DNA from 2 places in the Lysinibacillus sp. OF-1 genome. Region 2 is predicted to be linked to the other one. Evidence: riboswitches for the same ligand, from Rfam matches in the RefSeq annotation. Region 2 holds a riboswitch; the other holds the start of a gene.
The links. A riboswitch is a leader RNA that binds a small molecule or an ion and turns the genes downstream of it on or off. The one in region 2 is predicted to bind cobalamin.

Region 1 (5,412 bases), 470 kb from region 2:
CATTTCAGCAAATAGCGCCACAATAAGCATGGATACGGAGCGTAGCCATTGCATTGGAGAATGGTAGCCAAGACGCGCTTGCTGGGCAAGATGTATTCTGTACATGCTTTCTAAAAATATAAAAATAAAACGATAGGTTAGTTCAATAAGCTCAACCAATAAAGAGGGCAGTCGCCATTGTCGGAGCACATAGCAAATCCCTTGTACGGATGTGGTCAAAATTAAAAAGTATAAACAACTACTACTGCCAAGGACAATAAAGAACAATTGTTGGGCGGACAGGGCACTTGCTTTTCCGATGAAAATTGTCCAATTCATCCACGTAAAAGACCACAGATGGGCAGGTAATACATGAGTTGCTGGTGTGATTGACAGCAAGATGGATACAAGACTTGTTAGTAAGAAAAATCCAGGTAGCAATAATAACTTAACATAGTAGGTAAGCGGAATTTTTGCACCTAAAATGATAAAAGCACTCATTACAAAAAATGTAATGAGTGAAAGTCGTTCATCTCTCATGATGAGCGTTACGAGAAGTAGACCAATTGAAAATATCATTTTTTCTAGCGGATGAACGGACGCTAGCTTATTAAGATACGCATACTTATCAATGAGTAACATAACGGGTTAACCTTCTTTATGCTTGCCGCGCATATAGCCGATGAAGTAGCCAATAAAACCAGCTCCAATAGCTGCCTGTAGCACGAATAATAAGCTTTCAATTTCACCACTTGGTGGCTCCCATAAGCTTTCAAACCACGGTTCATATTCTGCATTGATTTCGCCAATGGCTGCTTCTGCCTCTCCATCAGCACCACCAAATTCTGCACCTTTTTGTATAAACAATGGGATGATAGCTAACAGCACAACAATCGCTAATAGTAATAAATTTCGTTTCATCTACTAATGTGCCTCCTTTGTTGAGAAAACACGCAACATTTTTAATTCGCTGACATTGTACTTTTTCAAGAAATTCATCACAATGACCGTTAAAATTCCTTCACTCACCGCTAACGGAATTTGAGTTAAGGCAAAAATACCTGCGAACTTTGTAAACGATGCCATAAAGCCGCCAACCTCTGAAGGGAAGGCTAATGCTAACTGTACAGAAGTCACAACATATGTACTTAAGTCACCAAGCATCGCAGCAAAAAAAACAGCTAGTGAAAATGACAACCCTATTTTTTGAGCCCCTTTAAAGACAAAGTAAGCAATAAATGGGCCTACAATCGCCATAGAGAAGGCGTTCGCTCCTAAAGTGGTAATCCCACCATGTGCTAATAATAAAGATTGGAATAATAAAACAATCGTTCCGATGACACTCATAGCGAGAGGTCCGAATAAAACCGTTCCAAGTCCAACACCAGTTGGGTGGGAGCAACTACCTGTAACCGAAGGGATTTTTAACGCCGACAGCACAAAAGCAAAGGCTCCTGAAAGACCTAAAAGCATTTTGGTTTCAGGGTTTTCTTCAATTGTTTTGCGAATGGAGCGCAATCCTAGAATAATAAATGGGATAGAGATGACCCACCAAAAAATAGCCCATTCGATTGGTAAAAAACCTTCCATGATATGCATAGCAAAGGCACGTTTTGGCACGAGTAAAAAGGCCAATAAAAAATAACTAAGTTTCCACCATGAAAATTTCAAAAGCTTTCCTCCTTACTAATAGATTTTTAGAATGTAGCGTGCGTAAATAAAAAAGCACTTCTCCGTTGTTGGAAAAGTGCATAGCTAAAAAAGCAAATAACATTCTCATCTGCTAAGCCGCACACCTATCCTCGTAGGCTGAAACGATCACATATTTTTCGGCAGGTCTCCTGGCTCTAGTTCAACACTTTATAGGTCTTCCCATCCGTTGGACAGTGACATGTTCTATAAAGCTCCCTAATACAGTGGCGGGACCGCGCCGGACTCAAACCGGCTTCCCTTTTAAGCAAAATGATAAGTATTTTACACCGAAAAAACATTAAGTTGTGAGATTTCACGACAAAGTGTAACATGATTTTCCATAAATATGCTATACTTTTTTTAAAAATATTTTCAATTGAAGGTCAATAGAGAAGATTCTGATAACTACTGAATTGTCATAAATAGGGAGATATTATAATTTTTATACCCGGTCTACACACAAAATTGATAAAATTGTCATAAATTTTTATAGAAATATTGAAATTTTAAAATAATGAGATATGATAGAGACAGTTTTCTATTCTATTAAGAAGATAATAAATTTCATATAAAACGTCGATAAGTGCTCGAATAACTCGAGATAATAGGGAAATTGGTGAAAATCCAATACAGCCCCCGCTACTGTAATAGCTGATGAAATCGCAAAGCCACTGGTGCAAACTTGGGAAGGTGCGATAGTAAAATGAAGCTTAAGTCAGGAAACCTGCTTATTTGATTGTGCATGCAAACTTTTCGGAGGGAGAAGTTGAAGCAAGAGCGAGTACCTGTATTTTATTTTATTCGTTTTTATTTGGCTTCTACAAAACCTTTACTCTTCGTAATTAGAGTAAAGGTTTTTCTTTTTCCAGAAAGCAAATGAGGGGAGACAGAAGATGACAACATGGAATTTAGAGGGGATGAAAACACATCTCTTTATTTGTAATGGTAGTAGTTGCATGAACAAAGGTGGGGAGGAAATTACCCTAGCTATTCGAGAAGAAATACAACAGCAAGCACTTGATCAAGAGATACATACAACAAGAACGCGCTGTAATGGACGATGCAAGGATGCTTGTGTGGTCATCGCCTATCCGCAAGGGAATTGGTATCGTGTACCATCAACAGAGCATGCTAGAACACTTGTACAAGATTTACATCATGAATCCTTATACAACGAACATGTCTTTACACTTCGTGAAGGTACATTACAGCGTACAGCACAAACGACAGCCATTAAAGGGATCGAAAAGGTGAAAGAGGGGTAACAACATGGCGCAAAAAGGAAAAATTTTCGTAGTGGGCTTTGGACCTGGAGACTTTAAGCATATTACGACACGGGCGGTAGAGGCATTACAACAAAGTGATATGATCATAGGCTACAAAACCTACGTGGAGTTGATTCAAGATTTAGTCAGTGCGAAGTCGATTGTCAGTACTGGAATGACCGAAGAGGTGTCCCGTGCGCAGGAAGCGGTGCGCCAAGCAGAGGCTGGAAGCATTGTCTCAGTCATTTCAAGTGGTGATGCGGGTGTCTATGGTATGGCGGGATTAGTGTATGAGGTATTGATTGAGCTAGGCTGGACAGAAGCAACGGGGATTGAGGTAGAAATTGTCCCTGGTATTTCTGCCATCAATTCATGTGCTAGCTTACTTGGTGCCCCGATTATGCATGATGCCTGTACGATTAGTTTAAGTGACCATCTAACACCATGGAATTTAATTGCCAAGCGCGTCGAGGCAGCCGCTATGGCGGATTTTGTAATCGCTTTATACAACCCAAAAAGCGGTCGCCGAACAAGACAAATTGTCGAAGCACAGCGCATTCTCTTAGAATATCGTTCGCCTGACACACCAGTAGGACTTGTGAAAAGTGCTTACCGCGATCGTCAAGAAGTGACGATGACAACATTAGCCGAAATGCTGGAGCATGACATTGGAATGCTGACGACAGTCATTATTGGTAATTCGTCGACATTTTTCTATGACAATAAAATGATTACACCACGTGGCTATCAACGTAAATATACATTGGGTGAAGAAAAACAACCCTTACGTCCACATCAACGTTTACGTGAAGAAAATGAACCTTGGGCAATGAACCAAGAGACAGGGACTGCACGACAAGACTTTACAGCAGATCCTAATGCAGGGCGTTTTAATAAACCCAGTGTAGCCGCTACGCCAAAGCCAAAAAAAACAGCACTTGAAATGGCTACAGCGGCACTCGCAATGGTGAAAGGAACAAGTGCAGTCAAAGTAACGCCGAAACTTGTACAGCAAAAAATAGAATCCATTTTTGAATTAGCTGTAAGCCCAGGAGTGGTGAATAAGTTTTTCACACCTCAGCAAATGATGACGTTAGCAGAGGTCGTTGGGGAAGAGGGGACGATGGAATATACACCAGACCATCAAATCCATTTGAAAATCCCAACGACTGCCCCTGAACGTATCACGGAGAAATTACAGGAAGTAGGCTTTTTATTAGCGCCGATTGGTGATGTGCTATCCTTGAAGGCTTGTGATTTTTGCTATGGTGAAAAGGCCGATTCGATTCCCTATGCAGAAGAAATACAACAAAAATTAGGTGGAATGTCTTTGCCGAAAACATTAAATATCGGTTTTAACGGCTGTGGTATGGCCTGTTACCGGGCTGTATTTGATGATATTGGTATTGTCTATCGCAAAAGTAAATTTGATGTCTTTATTGGGGCGAAGCCAGTTGGTCGTACGGCCCATGCAGCACAGCCTGTTGTAGAAGGGTTGGAGCCTGAACAACTGATTCCACTAATTACAGATATTATTGAAGAATATAAAGCAAATGCTCACCCAAATGAACGTTTATTTAAATATTTTAAACGTGTGAAAAAGATATTGCATTTTACGTATCAAGATATGTCTTCCAAAATAAAAGTAGAGCCAGCTCCGTGCGGCGACTAGTGAGGAGAAAAGAGATGAAAGCTATTTTATTTGTCGGCCATGGGAGCCGTTTAGCAGCAGGAAATGATGAGGTACGTACATTTATTGAACAAATGACACCGCGTATTGATGCACAATTTTTAGTGGAAACATGTTTCCTAGAATTTGCTTCACCGAACATCGAAGAAGGCATTACGAATTGTGTGAAGAAAGGGGCTACAGAGGTTCATGTAATTCCGATTATTTTACTTCATGCAGGCCATTCAAAGCTGCATATTCCAGCAGAGATCGAGCATGCGCGTGAGCATTATCCGAACATTACATTTACCTATGGTCAAACCATTGGCATTCATGATGAAATATTTGCGATTTTACAAGATCGTCTAGCGGAAATTGGTTTTCATTCAGAACAAGAGCAACAAGATACAGCCATTTTATTGATTGCACGAGGTGGCAGTGATCCATCTGCAAATGGTGATTTTTATAAAATTACACGACTTTTATGGGAAAAATTACCTGTTAAATATGTGGAAAGTGCATTTATGGGCGTAACAGATCCACGTGTTGAAGAAGGTATTGAACGCTGTGTTAAATTAGGTGCGAAAAAAATCATCATGCTCCCATACTTTTTATTCACAGGTATTTTAATGGAACGTATGAATGATATGTGTGTGAAGTTTAATGAACAATATCCAGATTGTACTGTTCAAATTGCCAATTATTTTGGCTACCATGAACGTTTACAAAATGTTTTATTAGAGCGTATTGAACAAACGATAAATGGTACATCTACAGGCATGCAAGATTTAGAAAATTATCGTGCCT
Region 2 (5,412 bases):
GAATAGGATTTGGCGTGGATTGCCTCAAATGCATCAAAAACGGTTAGGACAGCCTTCTCTTGTAAATCGTCTGTATAAGCGGCCACACGATTCATCCCTATATTGGTCTGAACTGTATCCAGTAACGTTAATCCCGCGAACACTTTTTTATACGTGTCTTGATGCTCAAAGCTTTTCCACTGTTTGATATCTTTACTGACCGCAATTTCCTCAGGAAACCAAATTTGCTTCCATTGCTGGTCCCAAAATATTTGGGCAAGTTCACTCGTTGCCTTATTCCAATTGACCGCCTCATAAATTATATTTGACATGCTACACACTCCTCTAAGCTTTGTAATCGTTGACGAACATAGTAAACGGACTTAATGCCCTTTACCCATGCATAAATGTATACTTTAGCTAATTGTTCAGTTGTCCAATTATCTGTTACATAAAGCGTCATGGAAATACCTTGGTCAACGTGTTTTTGAGAAGCAGCGTACAAATCAATTAAATCATACGGATTAACATCATATGCCTCTACATATAAATGACTGTTATCATTTGTTAAATGAGGCATTGGATAAATCGTTCTACTATCTGCATAATCACGAACCTCTACACGCTCAGTACATGGCGCAATAGAAGCCGTACAGCTACGTATGTAGGAAATACTGCCAGTTGGTGCAATAGCCAAACGATAGGAATGGAATAGACCATATTGCATCACATCTTGCTTAAGCGTTTCCCACATGTTTTTCGTAATGATTGGAATATTGCCAAGTGCTTTTAACACAACAGGTGATAGTTCTTCGTCGATTTTATTGACATATTGGTCAAAGTAGCTACCTGATGCATAATCACTGTCCTCAAATCGATAAAAAGTTGCAGCTTTTTCTTTAGCCATTTCCATCGATGATTTGAGTGAATAAAAGTTCATCGCTTCCATAAAACGATCCATGAAAGCAATCGACTCTTTAGAGCCATATAAAATGCCCTCCGTCACAAGATGGCCGTGGAGGTTCATACAACCAAGCCCTACTGAATGCATTAATTGATTGGCTTTTGCAACAGACGGTACATTTTTAATGTGCGTCATTTGCGACACATTTGTTAATAGGTGCATAGCCGTATCGATTAAGGCTTCGAAATCATTGACCTTACTTGCTGCATGAATATCAATCGACCCTAAGTTACAGGATACATCTAATCCATAGTCATTCGGTTGATCTTGATCTGTAATAATGCTTGTTTCTTGAACTTGCAGGATTTCGGTACATAGATTGGACATTTTTACGCGACCGATGTTTTTTAAAGGATGCACTTCATTGACATTATCATCAAAAATTTCAAACGGATAGCCCGATTCAAATTGTGCTTTTTTCACTTCTGTATACAGCCTACGTGCATTCAAACGTTTAATTTTACGAATTTTAGGGTTATCAAGTAGCTCATAGTACATATCTGAAATGGAAATCTCAGACATGCGTTTGCCATATTCTTTGAAAATATCATATGGGCTGAACAAGACAATATCTTTATCACGTTTCATAAGTTCGAAGAAAATACTTGGTATAATTATTCCTGTTGATAATGTTGCGAGGCGAATTTTATCATCGGCATTCGGTTTTTTAGATGAAATAAAATTTTCAATGTCTGCATGGAAAATATTTAAATAGACAACACCAGAGCCATTTCGCTGCCCTAGTTGATTGGAATAACTGAAAGAATTTTCTAACAGTTTAGCAACTGGGATGACACCACTGGCACGATTTAGAATCTCTTTAATAGGGTCACCTAAAGGGCGTAAATCAGTTAAGTTAACTCCAACCCCACCGCCAAGTCTTGATAGCTCTAAGCAATAACCAATATTTTCAGCAATACTATTCATGGAATCATCCATCGATAATTTAAAGCAGCTCACTAATTCACCACGTGCTTTTTTACCACTATTTAATGCTGTTGGTGTAGCAGGCTGATAAGCTTCCATCATTGCTTCGACAGAACGTTCTGCTAGCACCGTATTCCCTTGTGCTAAATACAAGGCGATAATGACAATACGGTCCTCATATTTTTCTAAAATCTCTTCTCCATCACGACTTTTCATAGCATAGCTATCGTAAAATTTACTTGCACTCATAAAGGATGGGAAGCGGAAATTATAATCATATGCTTTTTTGTACAGCTTCTTAATAAATTCCATTTCATACATGTCGATAAATGCTTTCTCGTAGTAGCCCTCATCAACTAAATAACGGATTTTTTCTTCAATATCAATAAAGTAACGTAAACGCACGTTGACATATTCTAAAAAGTAGCGGCGTGTAGCTTCACGATCCTTTTCTAATTCAAGTAGCCCAGTTGAACTATAACGATTCAGTACGTCATTATTTAGCTTTAAATAGGTTTTCATCTTATTACCCTCGTTTCATAAAACGTTTGTATGGCTTCATAATCTGTTTGATTGCCTCGTAAATCTAATTTTCTCACTAAGGGTACATGATAGGTAGCAGCGATTTTCTCGCCAGCAGCCCCAAATACGTTGTGCCCAAAGTTACTATTGCCACTGGCAACTACACCTTTACAAAAATCTCTGTTTTTTTCTAAAAAACGTTCCACTTTTGCAGGGATATCGCCTAAGCCATCAGTATAAGTAATTAAAAGATAAGGCTTATTCAATTGTAATTCCTCAGAGAGCTCAACAGACTCTGCCCTTAATTTGGAAACAATATTCCGGACATTTCCTGTACGACTTGCGTAAACGATCATAGAACAATCATCTCAATATGAGAAACTATGTCCTTAACATCTCCTATAAATGTATTATTCATTTCTAAAACAGGCACACTTAAAAAACCTGCATCGATTATTGTTTGTTTAGCTTGTTCATCGTGATCAATGTTGACAATTTCTGCATCAAGTCCTGCACGTTGTAATTCAGATTTTACCCAAAGGCATTTTGGACAGATTGTTTTCGTATAAAGTTTCATAAAAATCCCTCTTTTCATATAATAAAAAGCTATCTCCTCTAGAGAGATAGCTAAATGGAAACGTTACCATACCAAAAATACTGACGTTCCCATTTCTTAATCCCCGAAGAAATGATTAATTGTTTTATAGAGGCAGGTCTCCTGGCTTTGCTTCATCCTCTGATTCCCTTCCCATGCGAATGCACAGTGGTTGTAATCATTGTCAGCTTCACAGTTGCGGGGACAGCGTCGGAATTGTACCGAACTTCCCTTTTAAACTACATATAGTAGCACCTATATAAAACGAACACAATATATAGTTGTTGTTCAATAGTTTTAAGTGTACCATCCTTCATATAAAAAGTAAATCTAGATTCTAAACTTCTTTATTTTTTGATTATTCATTATTTTCAATCATAACTTTCGAAGGAATTTCACCATCTATTACTTATATCTTAATTCATTGTGTATCTAAACTATGTACGAGATTTTTTGTTACTACGGATCTATGAGCATTAAATATACTAGCGTATTTCACATAGAAACAGCCTATATTCTAAAGAATAATAGACTGTTTGACATGTCGAACGTATGGATTACTCGATTTCGACAAATAAGGACAATTCCTTATAAAATTCAGGCGTTGCTGCCGAATTCACTTGAAAATGAGGATTATATTTTGATAAAAGTTTATAGAGAGTAGTTGCGGTTAACAGATTCTGTTCTTGATCGAAAGCCCTGAAACTTTCATAGACCTCCTTCACTTTACCATTTATTGAATGACAAAAAAACTGTTGAACATCTGCATCCTCTAAATAATCCTTTTCCCATCTGTAACATATTAAATTTGTTAGGAAAAACATTTCTAATCCAGGCATTTTTCCAACTTCAATGAGCAATGACATTCCATAATGAAATGCATTTTCCAACCATTTTATGCCGTGTCGATCTTTGTAAAAGCGCATCAACTTTTGTAACCCATGCCCTTGCTCCTTCACTAGATAAGCATGGATATTTGTACGACCAGCGGTTCTTTCCCATTCATCGAGAGAGAATTTATACTTCCTTACCAGTTTCATCCAAAGCTTTTGAAGCTTGTCTTCGGAAAGGTATTGTGTTTGTTGATTCCATCTTAGAAAAATGTCTAAACTTTCTAATACCAAGCCTCTTTCCATTTCAAAATGATCCAATTTTCTATATAAAACTTTTTGATTCATATCTATGTTGTCCATTATGTCTTCAGATTTGTTCATTTTGCATTCCATTTAATTATTCACTTCACTTCAGATTTTTTATCTACTATCATGACATGTCTTGACTAATTCAAGCTTGATCGTTAAATAGGCATCATTAATAGATGTATAATCATTTGGGTTTTCTTCTATTAACTTCCTAATATAAAGCTGTAAAGGCCTAATATGCTCACCAGAAAGGTTGTTCATAATTTGCTGCTTTAACTGATTTATATAAAATGAAATTGAATGTGATGTCATCTTGTTCACCCCTATTTATTCATAAAAAAAACATCTTGCCCTAATGGGAAGATGCTAGCTATGACTGACATACTTCATAGTTCTTCAACCAATATAAAATAAGTCGTCTATATTGAATAGAGACTCTTTTTTTGGTTGTCGCACTATGAGTATGATGAAGGTAATTCGTCACACTCAACACCCCCTATCCGCGTAGGTTTTGGCTGTACTAGATAAAGGCAGGTCTCCTGGCTTATGATCATCACACATTTTTCCCTTCCCATTACATACATAACAGTGGTTTTTAAAATGTGCTCCCAATTACAGTTGCGGGACAGCGACGGCTTTTCACCGTTCTTCCCTTTTAAACAAATTCTATTGAATTTGTACCTTTATCCTTTTATTCCGTTTTTTATAGTATAACATATCATTCTACTTTCTCTGACAAAACCCTATGAAAATCTACAGAACAACACTTAAGAAACCACCTACCTCTTAACAAGTAGATGGTTTCAGCATTTATTGAGCGAAGATATCATTGTTCTTACTTCTTTACGGTTTCACTACTGTCTTGAAAGAATTTTTCAAGTATATCATCTGTAAAATCAGCGAATGTTTGATAGATATACTGAGGATTTCGATCCTTATCAATGACGACAGACCTAACCCCTTCATAGAAATCCTCATGATTTAAAAAGTTTTTTGCCAAGATTAAATCAGTCGCAAAGCATTCTTCTACCGTTTTATGTTGGGCATCTATCAGCTGCTTTAATGTAATTTTTAAGGATGATGGAGATTTAGATAGAAGCAACTGCTTTGTTTCTTGTGCAAATTTGCTTGGGTCATTGTCTAAGGATTCGACTATCTTCTCCACTGTATGTTTTGAGAAATGTTGATCGATTTCATTTTGAAGGCTGGCAAGCTCACTGTTTGCTGTTGGTGTACTTGAATAGTCCTCTATTAATTGCTTTAGAGCTGTGTCAGTCTCCACT

Region 1: it holds a riboswitch for cobalamin, as region 2 does, so the genes downstream of both, NV349_RS13470 (energy-coupling factor ABC transporter permease) here and NV349_RS11150 (glutaredoxin family protein) in region 2, are expected to answer to the same signal.

The regions. Positions count from the first base shown of each region.
Region 1 covers NZ_CP102798.1:2,766,888-2,772,299, reverse strand. The annotation lists gene cbiQ (cobalt ECF transporter T component CbiQ) at 1-621, opposite strand, end outside; gene NV349_RS13475 (energy-coupling factor ABC transporter substrate-binding protein) at 628-900, opposite strand; gene NV349_RS13470 (energy-coupling factor ABC transporter permease) at 904-1,650, opposite strand; cobalamin riboswitch at 1,794-1,978, opposite strand; cobalamin riboswitch at 2,236-2,417, shown strand; gene NV349_RS13465 ((2Fe-2S) ferredoxin domain-containing protein) at 2,565-2,936, shown strand; gene cobJ (precorrin-3B C(17)-methyltransferase) at 2,941-4,608, shown strand; gene NV349_RS13455 (sirohydrochlorin chelatase) at 4,623-5,412, shown strand, end outside.
Region 2 covers NZ_CP102798.1:2,299,668-2,305,079, reverse strand. The annotation lists gene nrdF (class 1b ribonucleoside-diphosphate reductase subunit beta) at 1-311, opposite strand, end outside; gene nrdE (class 1b ribonucleoside-diphosphate reductase subunit alpha) at 299-2,392, opposite strand; gene nrdI (class Ib ribonucleoside-diphosphate reductase assembly flavoprotein NrdI) at 2,389-2,748, opposite strand; gene NV349_RS11150 (glutaredoxin family protein) at 2,745-2,969, opposite strand; cobalamin riboswitch at 3,084-3,261, opposite strand; gene NV349_RS11145 (hypothetical protein) at 3,545-4,201, opposite strand; gene NV349_RS11140 (hypothetical protein) at 4,241-4,441, opposite strand; cobalamin riboswitch at 4,642-4,829, opposite strand; gene NV349_RS11135 (enoyl-CoA hydratase/isomerase family protein) at 4,965-5,412, opposite strand, start outside.